2 regions of the Paraburkholderia sp. GAS33 genome follow, and region 1 is predicted to be linked to the other one. Evidence: riboswitches for the same ligand, from Rfam matches in the RefSeq annotation. Region 1 holds a riboswitch; the other holds the start of a gene.

Region 1 (6,858 bases):
GAGGATCGCGGTTTCGGTCGCAGCGGTGAGGTTCTTCGCGCCCATCATCGCGATGTACATCCACGAGATCGGCAGGATCGAAGCGGAGCCGTACGGCGCGCCCGACACGGCGCCGATGCCTTGCGGCGCACGCTCGTAACCCGACGACGTCTGGTTCGGCAGGAACTTCGCGAGGTGCGCGCCCACTGCCACCGGGCCGACGCCTGGGCCGCCACCGCCGTGCGGAATACAGAACGTCTTGTGCAGGTTCAGGTGCGAAACGTCGCCGCCGAACTGGCCCGGTGCCGTGAGGCCGACCATTGCGTTCATGTTGGCGCCGTCCACATATACCTGGCCGCCGTGTGCATGCACGATCTCGCAGATTTCGCGTACGTTGGCTTCGAACACGCCGTGCGTCGACGGGTACGTGATCATGATCGCAGCCAGCTTGTCCGCGTGTTGCGCGGCTTTCGCCTTCAGGTCTTCAATATCGACGTTGCCTTGCGCATCGCAGGCGACCACCACGACCTGCATGCCGGCCATCTGCGCCGACGCCGGGTTCGTGCCGTGCGCCGAAGCGGGAATCAGGCAGACGTTGCGATGACCTTCGCCGCGCGATGCGTGATAAGCGTGGATGATCAACAGACCCGCGTACTCACCTTGCGAGCCGGCGTTCGGTTGCAGTGAAACCGCTGCGTAACCGGTTGCCGCGACGAGCATCTGCTCGAGCTGATCGATCATTTCGCGGTAGCCGACGGTTTGCTCAGCCGGCGCGAACGGGTGAATCTGACCGAACTCAGGCCACGTGACCGGCAGCATTTCCGAGGTCGCGTTCAGCTTCATCGTGCAGGAGCCGAGCGGGATCATCGAGCGGTCGAGCGCGAGGTCCTTGTCGGAGAGGCTGCGCAGGTAGCGCAGCATTTCCGTTTCCGAATGATGACGGTTGAATACATGGTGCGTGAGATACGCGCTGGTGCGTTCGAGCGCGGCCGGCACGGAGCTTTCCGCGGGCAGTTCGGCGTCGAGCGCGTCGATTTGCGGCACTTCGCTCACGAACGCCGCTTGCGCGAACACGGCCAGCAGATCGGCGAGGTCGCTGCGCTTGGTGGTTTCGTCTATCGAGATGCCGACGCGCGTGTCGCTCACGCGGCGCAGGTTGATGCGTTTGGCGACCGCCGCGTCGTGCAGCGCCTGGGTGCGGGCGCCGGTTTCGAACGTGAGCGTGTCGAAGAACGTTTCGTTGACGAGCGTATAGCCGAGCTTTTTCGCACCGGCCGCGAGCAGCGCGGCGACGCGGTTCACACGCTGGGCAATCGTCTTCAGACCTTGCGGGCCGTGATAGACCGCGTACATGCTGGCCATGATCGCGAGTAGCGCCTGTGCGGTACACACGTTCGAGGTCGCCTTTTCGCGGCGGATGTGCTGTTCGCGCGTTTGCAGCGCGAGACGCAGCGCGGGCTTGCCCTGTGCGTCGACAGTGACGCCAACGAGACGGCCCGGCATTTGCCGCTTGAATTCGTCGCGTACGGCGAGATACGCCGCGTGCGGACCGCCGAAGCCGACCGGCACGCCAAAGCGCTGCGTGTTGCCGACAGCCACGTCCGCGCCCCATTCGCCCGGCGGCGTGAGCAGCGTGAGCGCGAGCAGATCGGCGGCAACCACCACATAGCCGCCTGCAGCATGGACAGCTTCAGCCAGGGCACGGTAGTCGCGCACATCGCCGTTCACGCCCGGGTATTGCAGCAGCACGCCGAAGGCGTTGGCGCTCGCGGCATCCGCAGCCGGGCCAACCTTCACTTCGATGCCCACCGGTGTAGCGCGCGTCTTCACCACTTCGATGGTTTGCGGCAGCACGTCGTCGGCGACGTAGAACACGTTCGACTTCGGCTTGCCCACGCGTTGCAGCAGCGTCATCGCTTCGGCGGCGGCGGTGGCCTCGTCGAGCAGCGATGCGTTGGAGATGGCGAGGCCCGTCAGGTCGATGATCATCTGCTGGAAGTTCAGCAGCGCCTCGAGACGGCCTTGCGAGATTTCCGGCTGATACGGCGTGTAAGCCGTGTACCACGCCGGATTCTCGAGGACGTTGCGCAGGATCACCGTCGGGGTGTGCGCGTTGTAATAGCCCTGCCCGATATACGAGCGGAACACCTGGTTCTTGTCGGCCAGCTCACGCAGCGCGGCGAGCGCTTCGGCTTCGCTCTTCGGTTGCGCGAAGGGGCCGAGCGGCAGCGTTTCGGTGCGGCGGATCGTCTTCGGAATCACGGCGTCGATCAGCGCGGCGCGCGAGGCGAAGCCGAGGGCTTCGAGCATCGCCTGGCTGTCGGCCGAATCCGGGCCGATATGCCGTTCAGCGAAGGCGTCATGCACTTCGAGCGCGGCGAGCGAGAGAGGAGTGCGGTTCATCAGACGATCCGGGTGTTCGAGCTTCATGGGGTGTTCCTGGCGGTGCGGCCGTCCGCGTTCGTCGGACGCCGCACCTGACGTTTAAAGCGGGTTTGAAATAACTTACTCGCCGATCGACTTGCTGTACGCGTCGGCGTCGATCAGGCGGTCATGCGTCGCATCGGCTGCCGGCTTGATCTTGAACAGCCAGCTGTCATACGGCGTGCTGTTGACGGAGTCGGGCGTGTCGGCGACAGCCGTGTTGGCTTCGATGATTTCGCCCGAGACCGGCGCGTAGATATCGGAGGCGGCTTTCACGGATTCGATGACGGCGACGGTGTCGCCGGCGCTAACGGTCCTGCCCAGTTCCTGGACTTCGAAGAAGACGATGTCGCCGAGCGCTTCTTGCGCGTGGTCGGTAATGCCGACCGTCAGCGTGCCGTCTGCTTCGGTGCGGACCCATTCGTGCGATTCGGTGTATTTCAGATCGGCCGGGATGCTCATCGGATGCTCCTGTGCGGTGTGTACGGTAAAAACTTAAAAAGGAGGAAGCGCGCGCAACGAAAGCTTAAGCAGCAAGAACTTTGCCGTTGCGCACGAACGGCAGTTTTACCACGCTTGCGGGAAGGGCTTTGTCACGGATTTGCACGTGGACGACATCGCCGGGCTTCACGTCCTTCGGCACGCGTGCAAAGGCGATGGATTCCTGCATGGTGGGCGAGAATGTGCCGCTGGTGATTTCGCCTTCGCCGTGCGGCGTGACGACCTTCTGATGGGCGCGCAGCACGCCGGCAGCCTTGCCGTTTTCCTTTTGCAGGATCAGTCCGACAAAAGCGCACTGGCAACCGTCCGCTTCGAGCTTCGCCTTGCCGACGAAGTCGCGCGGCGAATTCAGATCTACGGTCCAGGCGAGACCGGCGTCAAGCGGCGAGACATTGTCGTCCATGTCCTGGCCGTACAGGTTCATGCCGGCTTCGAGGCGCAGCGTGTCGCGCGCGCCCAGACCTGCCGGGCGCACGCCCTGGCGCACCAATGCGTCCCAGAACTCGCAGACGGACGTGGAAGGCAGCACGATTTCGAAACCGTCTTCGCCGGTGTAGCCGGTGCGGGCAACCATCAACTCGCCGAACGGCGTGTTCTCGACGATGGCGGCGTTAAACGGCTTGAGGAGTTCGGTGGAGGTGCGGGTGGACGGCGCGACTTGCCAGACCTTTTCGCGGGCGTTCGGACCTTGCACGGCGACGATCGACAGATCGCGGCGCGGCGTGATGGTCAGGCCATAGCTGCCTTCGCCGTTGAGCTTGCCGAACCAGGCGATGTCCTTTTCTGCGGTGGCAGCATTGACCACCAGGCGGAAGTGGGTTTCGGAGAAGAAATAGACGATCAGATCGTCGATCACGCCGCCGTTCGGGTTCAGCAGGCAGGTGTAGAGCGCCTTGCCCGGCGCTTGCAGCTTGCCCACGTTGTTAGCGATTGCGTGTTCGAAAAACGCGCGGACGCGCTCACCGGCGAAATCGACCACACACATGTGCGACACGTCGAACATGCCGGCGTCGGTGCGCACCGCGTGGTGTTCGTCGATTTGCGAGCCGTAGTTGACGGGCATGTCCCAGCCGCCGAAATCGACCATGCGGGCCTTCAGCGCGCGATGGGTGGCGTTAAGCGGGGTGTGTTTGAGTTCGGTCATCAGGGCCTCAGGCAATCTCGACGGATAACAAAAAGGCCATGCGGCTTCATTCCTCGCGGCCAAAAAGCCTGCGAGCGATGCCATGCATGACCCCTCTGTCCTCGATACCTGAGAGATTGCGCTGCCGTGCGGGTTTGCAAGTGCCTGCGAGCCATCACGGTGAAACGCGCGCCCCTTCGGTGGGCAGCCTGCCTGGCTCGATGATGGTCGATGCCGGTGGCTACTGCCGCTCTCCAGAGTGCGAAAAACCGGTGCCTGATGCAGCCCGGACGATGCCGGAATCAGACGGGTTCTTCGACGCAGCCGGTCCTTTTGCCTGAGAGTTTGTGGGTGTGCCCCTTCGGCGGCGCGGCCCGCAAAAAACATGGCGGCCAACGCTCTCTCCCGACGCGTGCGGCGAATGTACGCGAGGCCCCGAGGCTTGTCAAATGAAGGCTCTGGAGAGCTATGCGGCGGTGCAGCGGGCGGCGCGAGCGCCAAAAAAAAGCGCGGGGGAATGACCCCCGCGCCTGTGCTTTCACGGCGAATTGCTGAACAGATTGACTGAGCGGCTTACTCGCCGATTGCGTGTGCTGCGCCGTCGAGTTCCTGGTTCAGCACGCGCTGCTCTTCACCCGACAGGCCACCACCATGCTGGGCAGACATGTCACGCGCTTCCTGACGGATCACGTCGAGGCGGTGATGCAGCGCGCCACCTTGCGGGGGCGGGTAATAGCCTTGATTGACGTGATTGTCGATGCGGCGGCTCAGGTTGTCGGCACGGCCGTAAACCTGATTCAGGCGCTGAACTGCGATTTCGTGCGGGTTAGGTCCCGGGGGCGGTGCCTGTTGCGGGACCACACAGGCGGCCAGCGAAGAAACCAGTGCCAGACTTGCCAGCGCACGGGTGAAACGTTGCATGCGTACTCTCCTTTTGTTGGTCGGAGTTAGCGCTTGAGCGCTTACTCCGGTCCCATGCAGTTGCCTGCGGTCGTCGTGGTCTTGATCGACGGGTAGTTCGATATCGTGAAGCAACGGCTAGCCGCAGCCACACGATGACCTGAATTCAGAAACATATTGTAACGGACCGTCCCTTTCGGAACTGTTAGCAGCGGTTGTCCGCATGTAAGCCGCGACTTGCGCGGCGATCTCAGCGGATTCGCTCGAAGGGCAGGCGCCGGCCTTCCTCTTCGCTGCGCGCGGCCAGTTCGATGATCGTCATGACGTCGACGGCGTCCTGAGGGCTGACCGGGAAACGCTCGCCATCGAGGATGGCTGCCGCCAGCGAGCGATAGAAGCCGATATAGTCGCCGTCGCGGGTCGGCAAAGCGCGTTCAGTTTCCTGATTGCTCGCGTCCAGTACGCGCAGCAGACCCGCCGGGTTGCCACCAGCAAAACCGGCGTCACCCGGGCGCAAACCCGCTCGCAACTGATCTTCCTGGGTGTCGAGTTCACGCTTGACGTAGCTGCCGCGCGTGCCGTCGATTGCAAAGCGCGGCGGCGCGAGCGCGGTGAGGGTGGTTGCGTGCAGCACGACTTCGAGATCCGCGTAGCCCAGCTGCAGATGAACGTAGTCGGTGGCGCCCCCGCCATCGCGATGCGTTTTGACGGTGGCCGACACCGTGGCGGGCGTGCCGAAGAGCGCCAGCGCCTGGTCGATCAGATGCGGCCCGAGATCGAACAGCAGGCCGCCGCCACGCGACGCTTCCTCGCGCCAACGCGGCCGCACATCCGGACGGAAGCGGTCGAAATGCGACTCGTAGTGGGTGATACGGCCCAGCTCACCGCTGGCGAGCAGGTCGCGAACGGTGAGGAAATCGCCGTCCCAGCGACGGTTGTGGAACGGCGCGAAGGTGAGGCCCCGCGCCAGCGCCAGGTTGGCGAGCGTGAGCGCCTCCGTGGCCGTCAGCGTGACCGGTTTGTCGACCACCACGTGCTTGCCGGCTTCGAGCGTGCGTTTGGCGAGGTCGAAGTGGGTGTCGTTTGGCGTGGCAATCACCACGCATTGGATGTCGTCGAGCGCGAGCAGCGCATCGAGATCGGGCACGACTTTGGCGCGCGGATAGTCAGCCCGAGCCGGCTCGGGTTTGCTTGTCGCGATCGCAGCGACCGTGGCCCGGCCGCAGTGCTCGATCACCGGCGCGTGGAAGGTGGCGCCAGCAAAACCGTAACCCATCAATCCTGTTTTCAGCGGTGCAGACATGTGAGTTTCCTGCAAGAATGCGCGCCGCTTTGCCACCGCGGCGACGACGCGCGGCCTGTAATTGTGGCATGTCCGAGCCGTCACCGGCTTCGTGTTAGCATCCCTGCCCGCACCCTCAACCCGCAACACCCCCCGCCCAAACACGATGTCCGCTGGCCTGAATCCCGCTCAAAACGAAGCGGTGCGCTACCTCGATGGTCCCTGTCTTGTGCTTGCCGGCGCAGGCAGTGGCAAGACGCGCGTGATTACGCAGAAAATTGCGCACCTGATCGAAGTCAAAGGCTTCGAGCCGCGCCATATCGCGGCCGTCACCTTCACGAACAAGGCGGCGGCGGAAATGCGCGAACGCGTCGGCAAGCTGCTCGAAGGCAAGACGCTGACCACGCCCGGTAAGGAAGGCCGCAAGGTGCCCGTCAATCAGTTGACGGTGTGTACCTTCCACTCGCTCGGCGTGCAGATTCTGCGTCAGGAGGCCGAGCACGTGGGCCTGAAGCCGCAGTTCTCCATCATGGATTCGGACGACTGCTTCGGCATGATCCAGGAACAGGTCGGCTCGACGGATAAGGGTTTCATCCGCAAGATCCAGTCGATCATCTCGCTGTGGAAAAACGGCCTGATCATGCCGGAA
Region 2 (6,858 bases), on a different contig from region 1:
GGCTGCCGCAGTCTGGACTTCGAATCTGACCACCGCTCACGAAATGGCGCGCAGCCTGCGGGCCGGCACTGTATGGGTCAACTGCTACGACGAAGGGGGAGACATGAATTTCCCGTTCGGCGGCTACAAGCAATCGGGTAACGGCCGCGACAAGTCGTTGCACGCACTGGAGAAGTACACCGAGCTGAAGTCTACGCTGGTGCGGCTGCGCTAAAGGATTCGCAAGCCAGCGCGGCGGTGCGCGATTACGGCACCGTCGCGTTCCCAATGAATCCGAAGCCGGGCGATACGCGTACAACCTCGGGAAACCTCGCGCGTGTTGCCGGCATGTTTTATCAGGTCATCCCATGACTGAACTTCTCTATGGCGACGGTGCAATCCGCCGTCCGTCCCTGTACGGTTCCTCGATCGAAAACACCTATGCGGGCGTGCTGTCGTTCATGCGACGCAAGTACACGCGCGAGCTCGACGGTGTCGACGTGGCTATTTCGGGTGTTCCACTCGATCTGGCGACCACCTTTCGCTCCGGTGCGCGCCTCGGTCCTGCTGCGGTGCGTGCGGCAAGCGTGCAGTTGTCCGAGTTGTACCCTTATCCGTGGGGATTCAATCCGTTCGACGATCTCGCCGTGACCGACTACGGCGACTGCTGGTTCGACGCGCACAATCCGCTGACTATCAAGCCGGCAATCGTCGAGCATGCGCGCACGATCCTGCGCTCGGGTGCGAAGATGCTGACGCTGGGTGGCGATCACTACATCACCTATCCGCTGCTGATCGCGCATGCCGAGAAGTATGGCAAGCCGCTGTCGCTGATCCACTTCGACGCACACTGCGATACCTGGGCCGACGACAGCCCGGACAGCCTGAATCACGGCTCAATGTTCTACAAGGCGGTCAAGGACGGCCTGATCGACCCGCAGACCTCGGTGCAGGTCGGCATCCGCACGTGGAACGACGACTTCATGGGCATCAATATCCTCGATGCGGCGTGGGTGCACGAGCACGGTACGCGAGCCGCGGTGGAGCGGATCATGTCGATTGTCGGCGAGCGTCCCACTTATCTGACCTTCGATATCGACTGCCTCGACCCGGCCTTTGCACCGGGTACGGGCACGCCGGTCGCAGGCGGCCTGTCGTCGGCGCAAGGGCTGGCGATCGTGCGCGGCCTGACCGGTGTGAATCTGATTGGCGCCGATGTCGTGGAAGTGGCGCCGGCCTATGATCAAAGCGAGATCACCGCGATTGCCGCGGCGCATATTGCATGCGATGTGTTGTGCCTGTGGCGGCAGCGCAAGGTAGCCGGTACACGTTGATGCTTCAGCGGCACTGACGTTGGCGTTAGCTCGTGGAGGACGCTCCGCGCGGCTGACGCCGGCCCTCGAGCAGACCCAGCGTGTAGACGGCAAGTGCGCCGCTTGCCAGCGCCAACTGCCATATCAGCATGTCGTTGCCGAGCGCTTTCATTGCAAAACCGGCGAGCAAAGGGCCGACAATCGAACTGGCGCAGAAAGTCAGCGAAATCAGCCGCATATTGCGGATGAGTGCAGCTTTCGCGCCGGAGGCCGCGGCGTAGACGCCGAGCGTGAGGAATGCGCTGTTCAGACCGCCTAGCAGCAGCGCGCTCGCGCCGAGCAGCCATGAAGCGGGCGCTGCGAGTCCGAACGAGACAATCGATAGCGCACTGATTGCGGCGCAAAACATGACCGCTGTCGGCAGGCCGGTGCGATCCACTAGCCAGCCGACCGGAAACTGCAGGACCATGCCGCCAACGCCGAAACACGTCAGCAGTGTGGCGGTCTGTGTGACGCTTAGGCCGCGGCCATTGGCGAAGAGGGGAAAGAGGCCGAATAGCGCGCCATCGCCCAGGCCGCCTACCACCACGACCACCATGCCCAGGGCGATCAGCGGGTCGATACCGTTTGCCTGTCTGCTGGCGGCGCGCTGAGCCGACCGGGCGGCCTGGAGCGCATCGGCGGCTTCGTCAGATTCGGTATCCTCAGGAACTTCATGAACCCCGGACGCACGAGCGAGTTGGCTGCTTTGTGTGTTTGCATCATCGGCGGCATCGGAACCTGCCAGCCAGAGCGGGACGGCCGCGGCGAACGTACATGCCGCGCCGGCTATAAAAATGATTGGCCCGTCGACTCCGCACCACGCGGCCAGCGCTGGACCAATCACCCCCGCGACGGCGATCAACGCTTCGTGCATGCCGACCACGCGCCCGCTGGCATCCGCAGGAACCAGCCGGTAAAGCCAGGTCTCGTTCGCGATCCAGCGCAGCCCCATGCCGAGCCCGATCAGAAAGCCGGGGACGATCCATAGAGGCCAGGTTAGTGCGCGGATGCTGGCGAAGGCGATGACCGTTGCCGCCAGCGCGAGCAACACGGTGCGCCTGGCGCCGAACCGCTCCACCAGTCGTGGCGCCGAAAGCAACCCGGTAAACATGCCCGCCCACTGAACTGCGGAAAAGAGCCCGGCTCGCGGTGCGTCGAGCCCTTGATGAGCCAGCCAGACAGGCAAGACCATGAAGCCGATGCCGAACTGGCCGATCTGCGTGAACGCCGACACGGCGGTCAGCGCTCCAATCGCACGCCAGCGTGCAGAGACCGCGGCATTCATGCGCCGCTCCGCTGTGGCATGGGCAAGCCCTGGTCACGGCATTCGACCGGGCAGCCTGCCTTCAGGCAAGGGCCCTCGTCGCACAGACGACACAACTGCATGGCATGCGCTGGATCACGCGTTTCATGCCAGAGAATCTTGATCAGCAGGTCTTCGAACACGATGCGTTCGTCCGCGTCGAGACGGCTGACCACGCGCTGCAACATCCGTTCGCGCGCGGCCTGCATGCGCTTTGCTTCACGCTTGCCGGCGGCGGTGAGGGCGAGCGCTACAGCGCGCTTGTCGGGGCCGGGCTTTTTCTCGATCAGGCCCGCTTCGACAAGCCCCGCCACCGCACGGACTGCCGCCGGATGCGAAAGGTCCACCGCATCGCGCAGTACTTCGATGGACGAATCGGGGTACTGGCCAACGGCATTGAGCATGGCGCGCGCCGTGGGGCCGGCGAGGGTGGCCACGGTGTTTTGCGCGTTCATCTCGTCTGTCACCAGCAGGGCGAGTACGCCGAGGAGGTTTTCGGTGCGCTGCGTCATGGCGATGCCTCAACGTGTGCAGTGTGCATATATGCATGATGCACACGTTGAGGCGAGAGCGCAAGCTGCTTCTGAACGCCCGCGAGCAGCCGGAGAGGGCTAGGCCGCGCGCTGGCTGGTCTGCTCGATCACGTCCGCTACACCTGCAGCCGTGGCCGCCGAAAGTGTCCAGCCGAGATGCCCGTGGCCGGTGTTATAGAACACGCCCGGCAAACGGCCTTTGCCCACCTTCGGCAACATGCTCGGCAGCATGGGGCGCAGACCGGCCCACGGTATGACGCGCGACGTATTCACCTGCGGAAAATAACGGCGCGTCCAGTCGACCAGGGGCGCAATCCGTTCGGCCCTGATATCGCGGTTGAAGCCGTTGATTTCAGCGGTTCCTGCCACGCGGAAGCGATCGGCGCCGAGGCGGCTGGTGACGATCTTCGCGCTGTCGTCGAGCAGGCTGACCCACGGAGCGCCTTGCTGGCTCGCTTCATCGTCGAGACAGACGGTGATCGAATAACCTTTGACGGGGTAGATGTTGACGTGGTCGCCCAGCATCGAGGCGAATTCGCGGCTCCTGACACCGGCGCACACCACAACCCGCGCAAACGACTGCTGAAACGGCTGCCCCGTTTTCGTGGCCGCAATGCTGAATGCGCCAGTCTGATCACGCGTGATCGAAGCAATCTCCGTGTCGTAATGGAATTCGACACCTTGGCGCTCGCATGCCTGAGCGAGACCGCGCGTGAACTTGTGAATATCGCCGGTCGAATCGGACGGTGTAAAGAAACCGCCGTGGAAGGTGCCGTCGAGCGCGGGCTCGATCCGGTGGATTTCGTCAGCGCTTACGGGCTCGCGCTCGAGACCGCCTTCCTTGAGCAATGCATTCACCTTCGCGGCTGCATCGAACTCCTTGCGGGTTTTGTACACGTGCAGGATGCCGCGCCGTTCGAGGTCGAAATCGATCCCCTCGCGTTCCGCCATCGAAAACAGATGCTGCCGCGCGGCAATCGCGAGCCGCACGGTTTCAATCGTGTTCGCGCGGTAGTGCGGAATCTGCCGCAGAAATTCACCCATCCACGAGTACTTGTGCCAGTTCGGCAGGGGATTGAGCAGGAGCGGTGCGTCGCGGGTCAGCATCCAGCGCAGGCCCTTGAGGACCGTCGCGGTGCTGTTCCACACTTCCGCGTTGCTGGCCGAGAGCTGGCCGCCGTTGGCGAAAGAGGTTTCCATCGCAGCATAGCGATGGCGTTCGAACACGGTGACGTTGAAGCCGCGTTGCGCAAGGGCGTAAGCGGTCGTGACGCCGGTAATGCCGGCGCCGATGATGGCGATACGTGACATGTCATGGTCCAGAGTGAGTGAGCACGGCCGTTTCCGGCTTCCATGCCCCATCTGTCCATGTACCTGAGAGTTTCTTTCCGTGCGCACCCCGTTGCCGGGCGGACGGAAATCCCCTTCGGTGGGCGCTGAAAGCGCCGCTCTCCAGATGTTCCCGCTGGGCGGTCCTTGTGCCTGAGAGTTTCCGGGGCGGTTGCTCCGTCGGCGCCGCCACCGCCTTTCGGCGTGACAGTCTCTCCCGCGACAGCGTGTAGAACGGCGTAAAGGTAGCCTTTCCCAAAAAATAGGGCAAGCGATTTTTGCAATGCGACCTGGTTCGAACATCAGGATGACACGCGGCCCGGCAACCATGCACTGGATTCGCCTGACATTTGCGAAATATGCATCAATCGTATAGCCTTTGCCCAGGCTCACCCGCCTCCAGCAACCACCTACAGCCGCCACCGTGAAGGACATCCTCTCCCTCAAGCTTTACACCCGCGTCGCCCGTCTTGGCAGCTTCTCCGCTGCGGCGCGCGAATGCGGGCTGTCGCAATCGCAGGTATCGCGCATCATCGCCGATCTGGAAACCGACCTCGGCGCGCGGCTGCTCACGCGGACCACGCGTGCCGTCGTGCTGACCGAGGCCGGCGCCGAGTTCCTCGCGCGTCTCGATTCAATCCTGATCGCGCTCGAAGACGCCGAACACAGCGTGCGCGATGGCGGCGAACTGCGCGGCATGCTGCGCATGAGCATGCCGGCCAGTGTGGCGATTCGCGAGGTCATCCCGCGTCTAACACCGTTTCTCGAACTTCATCCGGAGCTACGTCTGCAGGTTTTGCTGGGCGACCGTCCGCAGGATCTCGTCAAGGACGCGGTGGATGTCGCTATCCGGCTCGGGCGGCTGGTCGATTCGAGCGCAACCGCCACGCTGATTACGCAGATCCAGCGCGTGATCATCGCCTCGCGCGACTATGTGGACCGTTATGGCGCGCCGGAGAGGCCGGAGGATCTCACGCGGCATCGCATCGTCGGCGGGCCGGCGTCGGTGGTCCCGTCGGGCTGGAAATTCGAGCGTGCCGGCGAAGAGGTGGTGGTCGATCTCGAAGCGCATTTCTCGACCAATGAAAACGAGGGCGCTGTCGCCGCCGCGGTAGGAGGTATCGGCATTACCTCCACGACCGAATGGGCCTGCCGGCGCGAGCTGGCCGACGGTTCGCTCGTCAGGCTGCTCGCCGACTGGACGACCGACGCCGTCCCAGTGCATGCGTACTTTCCAATGGGCCGGGCAACCCGCGCGGCAGGGCGCGCAGTCGTCGAACACCTCATGGCCGATCTGCGCCGTGAAGCGCGGCCATCTATGCGCCGCATACATAAGAGATAGCGAAAAAGAGCGGCTACCGCTGCCGTTCAGCCGCCCTTATCTTTACTTCACCACGCAACCGTTCCGGCTCTGCGTTCCGTCGACGTCCGAGATGTCCGGCGGCGCTTCGACTCATCTACCTTCATCTATCGAGACTGACATGAGCACAACCACGCCTGAGCAGAACAAGGCCCTCGTCCTCGAGGCTTTCGATACGCTTTTCAATAAGCGCGACTACGCGGCCGCCGAACGCTTCTGGTCGGACCGCTATATCCAGCACAGCGCACACATTGCACCGGGGCGCGACGGGCTGTTCGGTCTGATCCGCACGCTGCCTGACACGCTACGTTACGAGAACCAGCTGATCGTGGCCGAAGGCGACTACGTGATCGCGCATGGCCGTTTCTCCGGCAGCGGCAGGCCAGCCGCGTGGATTGCAGCGGACGTGGTCCGCTTCGAAGACGGCAAGCTCGCCGAGCACTGGGACGTATTGCAGGACGAGGCAACCAGGGAGCAATCCGCGAGCGGTCTGCCGATGTTCGGCGACCGTTTCCCGGAGTGAAGTCCTAGCCCAGAAACATTGGACTTCGAAACCACGATGCCTTGAACATTATTTAGGACACCATCATGAAACTGACAGGAAACACGATTTTTATCACAGGCGGCACCTCGGGTATCGGGCGCGCATTGGCCGAGGCGCTGCATCAGCGCGGCAACAAGGTGATCATTAGCGGACGCCGTCGCGGCCTTCTCGACGAGGTGGTCGCAGCCAACCCCGGCATGGCCGCCATCGAGCTGGACATGACTGACGCGGCAAGCATCGAGCGGGCCGCGGCGCAACTGATCCGCGACTATCCCGACTTCAATGTGCTGATCAATAACGCCGGCATCATGCAACCGGATAGCGCTGCGGGCCGGATCGACGATGTGCTGCTGGTTTCTACCGTCGAGACCAATCTGATCGGGCCGATCCGCATGACCTCGGCGCTGCTCGGGCATCTCAAGACGAAGAACAATGCGGTGGTCGCTTATACGACC

Evidence for each region. Region 1 has a riboswitch for glycine ahead of gcvT (glycine cleavage system aminomethyltransferase GcvT). Riboswitches for the same ligand answer to the same signal wherever they lie in the genome.
Region 2: another riboswitch for glycine. It lies ahead of P3T24_RS02555 (D-amino acid dehydrogenase); the one in region 1 lies ahead of gcvT (glycine cleavage system aminomethyltransferase GcvT).

The regions. Positions count from the first base shown of each region.
Region 1 is NZ_JBNDMP010000005.1:84,113-90,970, reverse strand. It holds gene gcvP (aminomethyl-transferring glycine dehydrogenase) at 1-2,409, opposite strand, end outside; gene gcvH (glycine cleavage system protein GcvH) at 2,485-2,865, opposite strand; gene gcvT (glycine cleavage system aminomethyltransferase GcvT) at 2,930-4,048, opposite strand; glycine riboswitch at 4,134-4,295, opposite strand; glycine riboswitch at 4,342-4,445, opposite strand; gene P3T24_RS16925 (hypothetical protein) at 4,601-4,948, opposite strand; gene P3T24_RS16920 (oxidoreductase) at 5,178-6,230, opposite strand; gene P3T24_RS16915 (UvrD-helicase domain-containing protein) at 6,376-6,858, shown strand, end outside.
Region 2 is NZ_JBNDMP010000001.1:551,649-558,506, forward strand. It holds gene P3T24_RS02535 (aldehyde dehydrogenase) at 1-214, shown strand, start outside; gene speB (agmatinase) at 348-1,313, shown strand; gene P3T24_RS02545 (MFS transporter) at 1,339-2,619, opposite strand; gene P3T24_RS02550 (MarR family winged helix-turn-helix transcriptional regulator) at 2,616-3,149, opposite strand; gene P3T24_RS02555 (D-amino acid dehydrogenase) at 3,249-4,481, opposite strand; glycine riboswitch at 4,523-4,636, opposite strand; gene P3T24_RS02560 (LysR substrate-binding domain-containing protein) at 4,924-5,841, shown strand; gene P3T24_RS02565 (nuclear transport factor 2 family protein) at 5,981-6,382, shown strand; gene P3T24_RS02570 (SDR family oxidoreductase) at 6,448-6,858, shown strand, end outside.